Regions from separate parts of the Kitasatospora sp. CM 4170 genome, predicted to be linked through region 1. Evidence: riboswitches for the same ligand, from Rfam matches in the RefSeq annotation. Region 1 holds a riboswitch; each other region holds the start of a gene.
The links. A riboswitch is a leader RNA that binds a small molecule or an ion and turns the genes downstream of it on or off. The one in region 1 is predicted to bind cyclic di-AMP.
Positions count from the first base shown of each region.

Region 1 (3,198 bases):
AGGACCGGCGGGCCGCGTTCGAGGCGCTCGCGGCGGCCGGCTGGCTGGACGAGGCGGACCCCGGGGGCTGGGGTCCGGGCCGGGTGCTGTCGGTCGGGATGGCCACCGACGGCGCCCGGCGGCTGCTGGAGCACGGGCTGATGCGGCGCAGCTACCGCAACCTGGCGGAGCTGACGGCGCTGGGCCGGCCGATGCCGGACGAGCTGGCCGGGGACTTCGGGGCGTTCGAGGAGGCGGCGGAGGCCGCCGCGCTGGACCTGCTCGGCTCGTGGACGGTGCCGGGGCTGCCGCGACTGCTGGTGGCGGAGTTCCCGGAGCTGGCCCCGGAACCGGGCCAGGAGGAGATCGACGCCTACCTGGCCGGACTGCCGACGGCGCAGGAGCCGTCCGAACAGGAACCGTCCGAACAGGAGCCGGCGGCGCAGGACCCCACCGAGTAGCGGCGGGGGCGCACGGAAACGGGAAGGCGCCCCGGCCGGTACGGGTGTACCGGCCGGGGCGCCTTCGTCGTGCCGTCAGGTGCGAACCGTCAGGGGGTGATGCCGCGCTGCTCGAACCAGCTCTCCGGGTCGACCGGGGCACCGCCGTTGGGGCGCACCTCCAGGTGCAGGTGCGGGCCGGTGACGTTGCCGGTGGCGCCGACCTTGCCGAGCTGCTGGCCGGGGACGACCTTGCCGGAGCCCTTGATGATCGAGGAGAGGTGGCAGTACCAGATCTCGGTGCCGTCGGGCAGCGTCTCGACGATCCGGTAGCCGTACGAGCCGGCCCAACCGGCCGAGGTGATGGTGCCCTGGCCGACCGCGTACACCGGGGTGCCGGTGTCGGCGGCGAAGTCCAGGCCGGTGTGCAGGTGGGCCCAGTAGGAGGCGCTCTGGCCGTAGTGGGCGGAGAGGCGGTAGTCGCGCACCGGCAGGTTGATCGCGGCGAGCTTGGCCTTCTCGGCGGCCTCGGCGGCGCGCTTGGCCTCCTGCTGCTGGACGGCGCGCTTGGCCTCGGCCTCCTTCGCGGCCTGCAGGCGGGCGGTCTCCTCGGCGGCGGTGCGCTGGCTGTCGGCCTGCTGCTGGATCCGGGCGGCGAGCGCGAGGCCCGGGTCCGCGGAGAGCGCGACCGGGGCCTCGTCCGGCGCCTCGACGGCGGGCGCGGCGGCCGGGGTGGCGGAGGCGAAGCCGGTGGCGCCCAGGGTGGCGGCGACGGCGGTGACGCCGAGCAGCGGGGCGGTCCCGCGGGTCTGACGCGGCATCCGGTGGCGGTTGGTCTCGGCGGGCTGCGGGGCGGCCTCGTCGTCGGCCCCGCCGTACTCGCCCAGGTGGGCGGGCGGCCACGGGTGGTCGAGCAGCTGAGTGCCGGCGGAGGAGCCGGGCAGGTGTGCCGGAGAGTGCGTCGACGCCACGGAGGCGCGCTCCTTTCCTTCCTTCGCGCCTACCGGGTTAGCTGACGGGTTCGGAGCAGGAAGGTCTCCTACGGCTGGGCCTGGGCCCGGCCGATTCACCCCAAGGAACGTGGTTCCCCGGCTCCCTGGCCTGCCCGGAGGCCGGCCGGCGGGATTAGGCGACGGCGCGCGGTGCCGTCTGGGTACGGCGTTGCGGACCGCGCTGCGTTATCAAACGTTAATCCTAGGAGCCCCCGATTCCAAGCCGTCCGCATGGGACGACAGGACACAGCTCGGACACTACGCGATCCGGTGGGCGATTTGGGGCGTTTGACGACAACTGACACTACCGAACGTGATAGGACGTCAACGAACGACCCCTTGTTTGAGTACTCCTACTCATGTGGACCTCGTTCGACGGCGCGCATCCTGGCGCCATGAACGCACCGATGCAGTCCCGCACCACGGCCGCGTACTACATCCAGGCCGTGCTCTCCTTCGCCCTCTCCGCCGGCGCCCTCGCGATCGGCATCACCTACCTCCCGGTGGGCGCCTGGACCCGCGCCTTCCTCGGGGTCGGCCTGCTCTACACCGTCACCTCCTCGTTCACCCTGGCCAAGGTCGTCCGGGACCGGCAGGAGACCAACGAGATCGTCACCCGGGTCGACCAGGCCCGGCTGGAGAAGCTGCTGGCCGAGCACGACCCGTTCAAGGTGGAGGGAGTCTGAGCCGGCGGCCCGGAGAGCGCGGGGCCCGGCGCGGATGCGCGCATCGGGCTGACGCCGATAGCTTGACGGCTAAGGCTATTAGCCTTAGCTTTGTGGGTGTCGGCAGCACCGCCGACACCCCGTCCAGGCGGACCGCGGAGGCCCCGATGACCGGCACCAGCACCCCCACCACGCTGTTCCTCGACGTCCCCGGCGGCCGGCTGGCCTACGACGACACCGTGCGGGGTGACGGCCTCCCCGTCGTCCTGCTCCCCGGGATGCTCGACAGCCGGGCCGCCTACCGACACCTGCGCCCGCTGCTCACCGCGGCCGGCCGCCGGGTGATCACCATGGACCTGCGCGGCTTCGGCGAGTCCTCGATCGCCTGGGACGACTACTCCCCGGCCGCCATCGCCACCGACGTGCTCGCCCTGCTCGACCACCTCGGCATCGAGCGGGCCGTGCTGGCCGGCAACTCCTACACCGGAGCCACCGTGGTCAAGGCCGCCGGGGACGCGCCCGAGCGGGTCGGCGGCATCGTCCTGCTGGACGCCTTCGTGGAGAACCTGCCGCCGACCGCCCTGCAGCGCGCGGTGTTCGGCGTGATGGGCGCGCTGCTGGTGCACTCGCCCGCGTTCTGGGGCCTCTACCACCGGAGGATGGCCTACCCGGGCCCCCGGCCGGCCGACCTCGACGGCTACGTGGACGGCCTGGTCGCCGCGATGCGCACGCCGGGCCGCAAGGCCGCGACCCGCGGCTACGTCCGCGGTGAGTCCGCGCCCGCCGGCTGGACCGCCGCCGTGACCTGCCCGGCGCTGGTCGTCATGGGCAGCAAGGACCCCGACTTCCCGAAGCCGGAGCTGGTCGCCGACCGGCAGGCCGCCGCGCTGAAGGCCCGCAAGGTGATGATCGAGGGGTCGGGCCACTACCCGATGGCCGACCGGCCGCAGGCCACCGCCGACGCGCTGCTGCCCTTCCTCGCCGAGCTCGGCTGACCCCGCCGCGCAGGCCCGGCCCACCCGGTCCGGGCCCCCGGCGCGCCGCGCCGACCGGGCGCCCGCGTCCGCATCCGCGTCCACCGAAGCGCCCACGCCCGCCGAAGCGCCCGCGCGCCGAACCTCA
Region 1 covers NZ_CP134877.1:5,064,210-5,067,407, reverse strand. Annotated here, with positions in the region: gene RMN57_RS21665 (hypothetical protein) at 1-440, shown strand, start outside; gene RMN57_RS21660 (M23 family metallopeptidase) at 530-1,390, opposite strand; cyclic di-AMP (ydaO/yuaA leader) riboswitch at 1,403-1,561, opposite strand; gene RMN57_RS21655 (YiaA/YiaB family inner membrane protein) at 1,807-2,097, shown strand; gene RMN57_RS21650 (alpha/beta hydrolase) at 2,244-3,071, shown strand.

Region 2 (3,198 bases), 2.1 Mb from region 1:
CCGAGGACGATCCGGCGCTGCTGGACCAGCTGCTGGCGATCCCGCAGGTCCACCTGGTGGTGGACGGTTACAACGTGACCAAGACCGGCTATCCGACGCTGCCGCTGGAGCAGCAGCGGATCCGGCTGCTGGGCGGCCTGGCGATGCTGGCGCAGCGCACGCAGGCGGAGGTCACCTGTGTGTTCGACGGGCAGGACCTGGACGTACCGGTGATCATGGCGCCCCCGCGCGGGGTCCGGGTGCGCTTCAGCCGGACCGGGGAGACCGCGGACGAGCTGATCCGCCGCCTGGTGCGGGCCGAGCCACAGGGCCGTCCGGTGGTGGTGGTCTCCACCGACCGGGAGGTCGCGGAGGGCGTGCGGAAGGCGGGCGCGCGCCCCGTCGCGTCGGTGCTGCTGCTGAACCGGCTCGCCCGGCCGTAGGCTTCCGGTGTGGCCGGCGGATCTGAGTGACACCTGGTCAGCGCCAGGATTGCGCGGGTGTGGCGATCTCGTGAAGTCATGGCGGGCGGCTGGAGTTCACGCCATCGGGGGAGTGGCGGAAAGCCTGGATCTTCACTAGGGTCTGGCGTCAAACCTATTTTCCGGATTCTCACTCGATCGGGTGAGTCCATTGGAAGAAGGAGCCGGTCCCTTGGCCTCCCACCGCCGTCCCAAGCAGCCGAGCCGCGCGCGGGTCTCCGTGCTCACCGCTGCCGCTGCGACCGCGGTCGCTCTCTCCGCCCAGGTCGCCGCCCACGCCGCGCCCAGCCCGTCGCCCAAGAAGGACGACGTGAAGGCGCAGATCGACCAGCTGCAGGAGGAGGCCGAGCAGGCCACCGAGAAGTACAACGGCGCCAAGGAGCGGGCCGACCAGCTCCGCAAGCAGGCCGACCAGCTGCAGGACCAGGTGGCTCGCGGCCAGGACCAGATGACCCAGCTTCAGGGCGGGCTGGCCGCGGTGGCCGGCGAGCAGTACCGCACCGGCGGCATCGACCCGTCGGTCCAGCTGATGCTCTCCTCGGACCCGTCCGGTTACCTGGACAAGGCCTCCAGCGTGCAGCAGGCCTCCTCCAGCCAGACCGAGGCGCTCAAGGGCCTGCAGGACCAGCAGCGCCGGCTGGACCAGCAGAAGGCCGAGGCGGCCGCCGTCCTCGCCTCGCTGGACAGCACCACCAAGGACCTCAACCAGTCCAAGACCGAGGTCAACAAGAAGCTGAAGGAGGCCCAGGACCTCCTGAACTCGCTCAGCGCCGCCGACCGGGCCGCCCTGCGGGCCGCGCAGCAGGCGGAGGACCGCGCCTCGCGCGGCTCCGATCGCGCGGACCTCGTCAGCCTTCCGCAGGCGAGCGGCTACGCCGGGACGGCCGTCTCCATCGCGATGAGCAAGCAGGGCTCGCCGTACGTCTGGGGCGCCACCGGGCCGAGCACCTTCGACTGCTCGGGCCTGATGGTCTTCGCGTACTCCAAGGCCGGCGTCTCGCTGCCGCGCACCTCGCAGGCGCAGGGCAACGTCGGCACCCGCGTGCCCTCGCTCGCCGAGGCCCAGCCCGGCGACCTGATCATCTACCGCAGCGACCGCAGCCACGTCGGGATGTACATCGGCAACGGCATGGTGGTGCACGCGCCGCACACCGGTGACGTGGTGAAGGTGATGAAGGCCGACGCGATGCCGATCAACACCATCCGCCGGGTCTGACGGACCGGCACGCCCGGCGAGCCCGCCGCGGACGGCGGTCGAGCCCCCGGAACGGACCTGTGATCCGCGCCACCCCCGAACCCGGGGCTGGCGCGGTTTCCGTCTGTTCCGGTGACAAGCGATCAGCTCCGCGTACGGCGCCGATCACGCCCGGTCATATTCACAAATGAACATGGATGATGTTCCGGCTTTTTTCTGACAAGGATTTGAACGGATCACGGTTCTGTTACTAGGGTCGAGCCTTGAACCACCGCACAGTCGATCACCCAGCCTGGGTGGCGGCGGAGGTTTACCGCCGAGTTCGCGAAGCAGCGGGGCGGGCCGCAGGCCCGTCCGAGTGGGAGCCCAGTAGTTCGGGGCGCTGTGGAACGGAGCCGGGGAACCATGTTCCTCCGGGGTGAATCGGCGCCAGGTCGGCCGGTGGAACGGCCGGTGAGGCGTCGTAGGGCCTTCTTCCGGCCCGAACCCGTCAGCTCACCCGGTAGGCGGACGTTGGAAGAAGGAGCCCGCCTTCGTGGCGTCCCATCGTCGTCCCAAGCCCGCCGGCCGCGCCCGTGTCTCGATCCTGACCGGTGTAGCCGCCGCCGCCGTCGCCCTCTCCGCGCAGTCCGGTGCCCACGCCGACCCGACGCCGACCAAGGACCAGGTCAAGGAGCAGGTCGACCAGCTCAACGAGCAGGCCGAGGTCGCGACCGAGAAGTACAACGGCGCCCAGGCCAAGCAGCAGGAGCTGCAGAAGCAGGTCGGCGAGTTGCAGGACAAGGTGGCCCGTCAGCAGGCCGCGGTCACCGAGGCCCAGGGCGGCCTCGCCGAGATCGCCGGCGAGCAGTACCGCACCGGCGGCATATCGTCGACCGTCCAGCTGATGCTCTCGTCCAGCCCCGACAACTTCCTCAACCAGGCCGGGGCGCTGACCCAGGCGAGCAGCACCCAGTCCGGCGCGCTGAAGGACCTCCAGGAGCAGCAGCGCAGGCTCGACCAGGACCGCAACGAGGCCCAGGCCAAGCTCGGCGAGCTGGAGACCACCACCCAGCAGCTGAAGGCCTCCAAGGAGGAGGTCCAGGCCAAGCTGGCGAAGGCCCAGGACCTGCTCAACACGCTGACCGAGCAGGAGCGCCGCGCGATCCGCGAGGCCGAGGAGAAGGCCGCCGCCGAGGCGAAGGCCCAGGCGGACGCCGCCGCGAAGGCCGCGAAGGCGAAGGCGGACTCCGAGCGCGCCTCCCGCGACACCAACCGCACCGACCTCTCCGGTTCCGGCTCCGGTTCCGGGTCCGGCTCGGGTGCCGCGACCGCGGACCCCGCCCCGGCCCCCAAGCCGGTCGCCGCGGGCAGCTCGCGCGGTGCCGCCGCGCTCTCCATCGCCGCCGGCAAGGTCGGCAGCCCGTACGTCTACGGCGCCGCGGGCCCGAGCTCCTTCGACTGCTCGGGCCTGATGGTCTGGGCGTTCAACCAGGCCGGCGTGTCGCTGCCGCGCACCTCGCAGGAGCAGGCCCACGCCGGCACCCGGATCGGCTCGGACCT
Region 2 covers NZ_CP134877.1:2,950,754-2,953,951, reverse strand. Annotated here, with positions in the region: gene RMN57_RS11990 (NYN domain-containing protein) at 1-422, shown strand, start outside; gene RMN57_RS11985 (NlpC/P60 family protein) at 634-1,677, shown strand; cyclic di-AMP (ydaO/yuaA leader) riboswitch at 2,027-2,181, shown strand; gene RMN57_RS11980 (NlpC/P60 family protein) at 2,192-3,198, shown strand, end outside.
Region 2: linked by a shared signal. The riboswitch ahead of RMN57_RS11980 (NlpC/P60 family protein) and the one ahead of RMN57_RS21660 (M23 family metallopeptidase) in region 1 are both predicted to bind cyclic di-AMP.

Region 3 (3,198 bases), 2.4 Mb from region 1:
ACGGTCACCGCGACGTCCGCCTGGTCTTCCCCGAACCGGCCTGCGACACCGAGGAGTTCGGCGAGCAGATGCACCGGCTGCTGACCGCCGCACAGACCGGCCTGCCCGCCCGCCGGTCGTGACCGGACCGGGCCGGACAGGCCTTCCGGAACCGCTTCGCTGCGGAGGCGCCGCGGAAACGGCGCCGAAGCGGACGTGGACGACGAAAGCGGCCGGCCCGGCTCGCGAGGGAGGTCTCGCGAGCCGGGCCGGCCTGGGCGTGTCCCGCGCCCGTATGTCCGCCACTGGTGCGGCGATCACCCGGTCGAGCGGTCACCCGACATGACCATCCCGGGAGTTCGTTCGCCCCGCACCTGGCGGTGGTCTGAACTCGGTTGTGGACCGGGTCAGATGGAGACGCCGTGCGCCCGCAGGTAGGCGATCGGGTCGATGTCCGAGCCGTACTCCGAGCCGGTGCGGATCTCGAAGTGCAGGTGCGGGCCGGTCACGTTGCCGGTCGCACCGGAGAGGCCGATCTGCTGGCCGGCGGTGACGGCCTGACCGACCTTCACGCCGATCGAGGACAGGTGCGCGTACTGGGCGTACTTGCCGTCGGCGAGCTTGATCTCGACCTCGTTGCCGTAGGCGCCGCCGTTGCCGGCCTTGACCACGGTGCCGGCCGCAACGGCGCGCAGCGGGGTGCCGGTGGCCGCGACGAAGTCGGCACCGGTGTGGTGGCCGGAGGCCCACATCGAGCCGGCGACGCCGTAGGCGGTGCCGAGCTTCGGGTTGGCCAGCGGGGCGACGTAACCGGAGGTGGAGGCCACGGCGGCCGGGGCCGGGGTGGTGGCCGGGGCGGCCGGCTTGGCGGCGGGGGCCTGGGCCGGCTTGGCGGCGGGGGCGGCCGGCTTCGCAGCCTGGACCGGCTTCGGCGCCTGCGCCGGGGCGGCCGGCTTCGCGGAGTCGTGCGAGACCTGCGGCTTGGCGGCGGGGGCGGCCGGCTTGGCGGCCTCGGCCGGAGCGGCGGCCTTGGCGCCCAGGGCCAGCTTCTGGCCCGGGAAGATCAGGTTCGGGTTGGAGCCGACGACCGAGCGGTTGTGCTCGTACAGCGCCTTCCAGCCGCCCTGGACGTCCTTGGCGTCGGCGATCTTCGACAGGGTGTCGCCGCTGACGACCTTGTAGCTCTCCTCGACCGGGGCGGCGGCCGGAGCGGCGGCCTCGGCGGCCGGCTGCGCGGCGGCGGCCGGAGCGGCGTCGACGCTGGTGGCGCCGGTCCAGGTGGCGGTCTGCTGCGGCTTCGCGGCCGGGGCGGTGTGGGCCTGGGCGCTGATGGTGGTCACCAGCGGGAGGGCGAACGCGGCGCCGGTGACGGCGGTGGCGATACCGATGCGGGCGGCGCGGGGCAGGGCGATACGACGGGCCTGTGCGGGCATGGGGGAGTTCCTCTCCGACGCCTGCGAGGTGAGCTGTCGGGTTCGGGCTGGAGTTGCCCGGCCGCATAGGCGGCTTCACCCCAAGCCGGACCGCGAATTCCGGTCCGGCGACTTACCTGTGGGTCCCCCGCTCCTGCCGTACAGAGTTCAGTTCGTACCACCGGGCAGCGGCAGGACTAGGCGTTCCACCCGGTGGCCACCCGGGCTGACGCCGGGCGGTCGCTGAACTAAAACCCATCCGTTCGAGCGAAGCAATGTCGATCTCCCGCATCGGTGAATTCCTCCGGCGACAATGTGACGCTCCGGATGATCCGCTGCACAGTACGTGCACAATCGATTCACGGCGCGCCACTGATCCGCGACACTCCGCCGATTTCGCTGGCCGTCCGCACACGATCACTCACGGAAAGCCAACCGCCGACACACCCCCGGTGACCCTTGTCACTCGGGCCCCGCTGGGCGGACCATCGGGCCGTGGCCACTTCCGAGGCCGGCACCCTGCGCCTGAGCACCGCGCAGGGTCGCTGGGTACTTCTGGCGACGGTGCTCGGCTCCAGCATGGCGATGCTCGACGGCACCGTGGTGAACGTCGCCCTGCCCCGGATCGGCGAAGACCTCGGCGCCCCGCTCGCCGCCCTGCAATGGACGCTGAACGCCTATCTGCTCACCCTGGCCGGGCTGATCCTGCTCGGCGGCGCACTCGGCGACCGCTACGGCCGGCGCCGGATCTTCCTGCTCGGCGTGGTCTGGTTCGCCGCCGCCTCGGCGGCCTGCGCCGCCGCACCCACCATCGAGGTGCTGATCGCCGCCCGCGCCGTCCAGGGCATCGGCGGGGCACTGCTCACCCCCGGGTCACTGGCGATGCTCCAGGCCGTCTTCCACCCGGACGACCGCTCGACGGCGGTCGGCCTCTGGTCCGGCCTCGGCGGGGTGTCGGCCGCGGTCGGCCCCTTCGTCGGCGGCTGGCTGGTGGACGGCCCGGGCTGGCGGTGGATCTTCCTGCTGAACGTCCCGCTGGCCGCGCTGGTGGTCGTGGTGGCCTCCCGGCACGTGCCGGAGAGCAGGGACGAGAGCGCGACCGGCCGCTTCGACGCGCTCGGCGCGGTGCTGGCCGCCCTCGCCCTGGGCTCGTTCACCTACGCGCTGACCGCGGCCGGTGACGGGCTCTCCGCCGGCGTCTGGATCACCGGCGTGGCAGGTCTGCTGCTCGGCGCGGCCTTCATCGCGGTCGAGCGCCGCACCCCGGAGCCGATGCTGCCGCTCGGCCTCTTCTCCTCCCGGCTGTTCAGCTCGGTGAACCTCGTCACCCTCTGCGTCTACGCCGCCTTCAGCGGGGTGTTCTTCCTGCTGGTCGTGCAGTTGCAGATCGTCGCCGGCTTCTCGCCGCTGGTCTCCGGGCTGGCGCTGGTCCCGATCACCGTCCTGATGCTCGCGCTCTCCGCCCGGGCGGGCCGGCTCGGCAAGGCGATCGGCCCCCGGCTGCCGCTGACCGTCGGGCCGCTGCTCTGCGCGGCCGGGGTCCTGCTGATGCTGCGGATCGGGCCCGGCGCCTCGTACTGGACGGACGTGCTGCCCGCCGTCACGGTGATGGGCTGCGGCATGGTGCTGCTGGTCGCGCCGCTCACCGCCACGGTGCTGGCGGCGGTGGACGTCCGGCACGCGGGCATCGCCAGCGGGGTCAACAACGCCGCCGCCCGCGCGGCCGGCCTGCTCGCGGTCGCCGCACTGCCCGCACTGTCCGGCCTCAGCGGCGACGCCTACCGGGTGCCCTCCTCGGTGGACGCCG
Region 3 covers NZ_CP134877.1:7,508,359-7,511,556, reverse strand. Annotated here, with positions in the region: gene RMN57_RS31665 (DUF2470 domain-containing protein) at 1-122, shown strand, start outside; gene RMN57_RS31660 (LysM peptidoglycan-binding domain-containing M23 family metallopeptidase) at 387-1,412, opposite strand; cyclic di-AMP (ydaO/yuaA leader) riboswitch at 1,418-1,575, opposite strand; gene RMN57_RS31655 (MFS transporter) at 1,887-3,198, shown strand, end outside.
Region 3: linked by a shared signal. The riboswitch ahead of RMN57_RS31660 (LysM peptidoglycan-binding domain-containing M23 family metallopeptidase) and the one ahead of RMN57_RS21660 (M23 family metallopeptidase) in region 1 are both predicted to bind cyclic di-AMP.

Region 4 (3,198 bases), 2.0 Mb from region 1:
GAGACACCGGAGCGCCGGCCCTCGTGCGGAGGGGGTCGGCGCTCCGGCATTGCGGCGTCCGGCGGGCCGGCGGGCGCCGGCCCGCCGGTGCGCCGTCCGATCAGCGGTAGACGCGCAGGTAGTCCGCCGCGAAGGTGATCGGGGCCGTGCCCTGCGGCGCGGGGTGGTACTGCCCGGCGCTGAGCGACAGGTTCAGGATCGGGTAGGCCGACCAGCCGGCGCCGACCCCCTTGCCGTCCGAGAAGACCTTCACCCCGTTGATGTACCAGTCCACCGAGGTGGCGCCGTACTGGGTGCCGACGGTGACCCACTGGTCGTGCGCGACGGCCTTCGCGTCGGTGACGTACTTGTAGCCCGGGTTGATGTGGTTGGTCAGCTCCAGCAGGTTCGCGTTGTCCGCGTGGTACTCGAAGCTGTCGATCTCGCCGTGGTTGCCGCTGGTGCTGTTCCACGTCCAGAGCGCCGGCCAGGCGCCGGTGCCGGCGGGGAGCTTGACCCGGGTCTCGATGTAGTCGCCGGTCTTCACCTTGAAGCCCTCGGTGGAGTACTCGGTGGTGAGCAGGCCGGTGTCCCAGGCCTGCTTGCCGTTCTCCAGCGTGTGGGTGCTCGGCCGGGCGGTGAAGGTGGCGACACCGCCCGAGACGCCGACGTTGTCCTTGTTCAGCCAGTCGAGCTTGTTGTCGTTCGGGTTGTGGTCGCCGTAGTGGTACGAGCTGCTCCGGTCGGCCGTCCAGCGGGAGCCCAGGGCGAGGCCGTCGAACTCGTCGGACCAGGTCAGCTGCTTCCCGGCGACGGGCGCCGCGGTGGCCGGGCTGCTCGGGGCGGCGGTCGCGGTGGGCGACGGCACGGGCGTCGCGGTGGGGGCGGGGCTCGGGGTGGCGGTGGCCGCGGAGACCACCAGCTGCCGCGAGGGCAGGTTGTGCCAGGCGCCGCCGAGGTCCTGCCAGAAGCCGAACTGGGTGTAGGTACCGGCCGGCAGCGTGCGCGAACCGGTGGTGACCGACAGGCCGCTCGGGCATATCTGCGCGTTGGCGGCGCCACCGGGGAAGTCGAGGTTGTGTCCCCCCGCGTCGCGCACCCCGACACCGACCGTCTTCGCGGTGAAGCAGGCGGAGGAGTGGACGGTCAGCGAGGCGGTGGTGGCCTTGCCCGCCACCATGGTGGCCGGGGTCAGCTTGTCCTGGGTGACGGTCGGCGTGGTCGCCGCGTGGGCACCGGTGACCGCCGGGAGGCCGAGCAGGCCGGCGCCGCCGATGGCGAGCGCGCCGGTGACGGCGAAGGCCGCGTTGCGGCCGCGGCGGGAGGGTCGGGCATGGCGCGGCGCGCGGCGCCGGGCAGGCTTCTGCATGGCAGTGTCCTCTGTGACGCCTGCGAGGTGAGCTGTCGGGTTCGGGCTGAGGTTGCCCGGCCGCCGGTGGAGCGGCTTCACCCCTAGCCGAGGACGCCGAGCGCGGAGCGCAGAGGCCGCGGCACTACCTGGGTCCCCCGCTCCCGTCCGCTGTGGTGCTCGGTTGCCGGCCGGCGGGTGGACAGGACTCGGCGTCCCGACGGCGGGGGTCCGCGAAGCGGACGTCCCGAGCAGGCTAGGCAGCCCCTCCGGAACCCGACAACCCGGCGGGGTCGGTTGTCGCGCAGCTCACATCCGGGCTGCGGCCGGACCCCGCCGGAGTTGATCAAGTCGCGGACGCCGGTGATCAGTTGCCCGGTCGGCCGGCCGGGGCCCGGTCAGCCGAGCCAGGCGTCGACCTGCGACATCGCCTCCGGGGACCAGGCCAGCTCCAGGTGGTTGAGCCCGTCCAGCAGCCGGGTGCCGGCGACCGTGGCGATGCCGGTGGTGTCCAGCGCACTCCTGGTGAAGACGATGCCGTCGCTGGGCCCGCGGTTCTCGTTCAGGAGCCCGGGGATGTCGGCCGAGCCGCCCGCCAGCAGGTAGGTGCGGACCGCCGCCGGGACGCCTGCCCGCTGCAGCGGCCCGATCAGGGAGCCGGCGTCGATCGCCGCCTGGATGCCCTGCCCGGAGGTGTAGAGCCCCCGGCCGCCGTAGTACGTCGTCCACCAGTCCTGCGCCGTCCCGTCCACCCCGTAGGTGGCGTCCCAGCGGGCGAGCAGCTGGCGCTGGCCCGGGTAGCAGTCGTGGCCGCCGGCCGGCAGCACACCGAGGCAGGGCTGTGCCGTGTACGTCCCGTAGCAGGTCATGTACAGGTGCGGGGAGGGGGCGTTGGCGGTGCCCCCGCAGGCCGGCCAGGTGGCCAGGGAGAACGCCCAGCCGTGGGCGTAGACGTAGTCCAGGCCGCCGTTCGGGCCACCGAGGGTCACCAGCCGGCGGACGTCGCCCGCGTACGCCCGCCCCCAGGAGGGGCGGACGGAGGAGACGTAGGCACGCGCCGCCACCTCGCCCTTGCTCCAGGCGACCACGTCCACCTGGGGCACCCCGAGCCGGGCGCGGATCAGGGCGACGGCGTCCCCGACGGCCTGGGCCTGGAGCAGGTTGTCGCCGTGCTTGTGGGCGAAGCCGATCGCGAACACCCGGTGGCCGGTCGCGGCCAGGTACTGGGCCAGTCCGGTGGACGGGCAGCCGGCCGGGCCGGTGGCGCCGCAGCTGCCGCTCTCGCCGGGGTCGGCCCAGGCGCGGTCGGCGTTGTCATTGGCACCGTGGACGAGCAGGACGGGCGTGGCGCGGCCGCCGGTGTCCCAGCCGGCGGCGGAGTAGAGCAGGAACCGGCCGGAGAACGGCTGGCGGACCCCGCCGAAGTAGGTGAGGCGGGCGCCGTCCTGGTCGCCGCGTCCGCCGGGTGGGTACTGCTCGGCGGTGAAGCCGGGGGTGGTGTCGAGGTAGCGCTCGACCTTGGCCCAGCCGTGGGCGGGGGCGGGGAAGGTCGCCTCCAGGTTCAGGCCCGCGGTCACGGCGGGGGCCCCGGCGGGGACGGCGGCCGCCGTTGCGGTCACGGCGGCAGCCGGCGGCACGGCCAGGAGGAGCAGGGTGAGCGCGAGCAGCGCGGCGAAGGCGGCGGCGGGGGTCCGCCGGGCCGCGGGGGTCCGGTGGACGGCGGGTGTCCGGTGGACGGCGGGGACGAGGCGGCGGGTGGTCCGGCGGTTCCTCGCTCGGCTGGTGCGGGTGCTGGGCATCGGCGGCTCCGTGGTCGGACTGGGCCGGGCCCACGCCCCGGTGGGCCGGCGCCAGCACGGTACGGCCGGGCC
Region 4 covers NZ_CP134877.1:7,105,120-7,108,317, reverse strand. Annotated here, with positions in the region: gene RMN57_RS30010 (glycoside hydrolase family 16 protein) at 101-1,348, opposite strand; cyclic di-AMP (ydaO/yuaA leader) riboswitch at 1,351-1,516, opposite strand; gene RMN57_RS30005 (lipase) at 1,726-3,126, opposite strand.
Region 4: linked by a shared signal. The riboswitch ahead of RMN57_RS30010 (glycoside hydrolase family 16 protein) and the one ahead of RMN57_RS21660 (M23 family metallopeptidase) in region 1 are both predicted to bind cyclic di-AMP.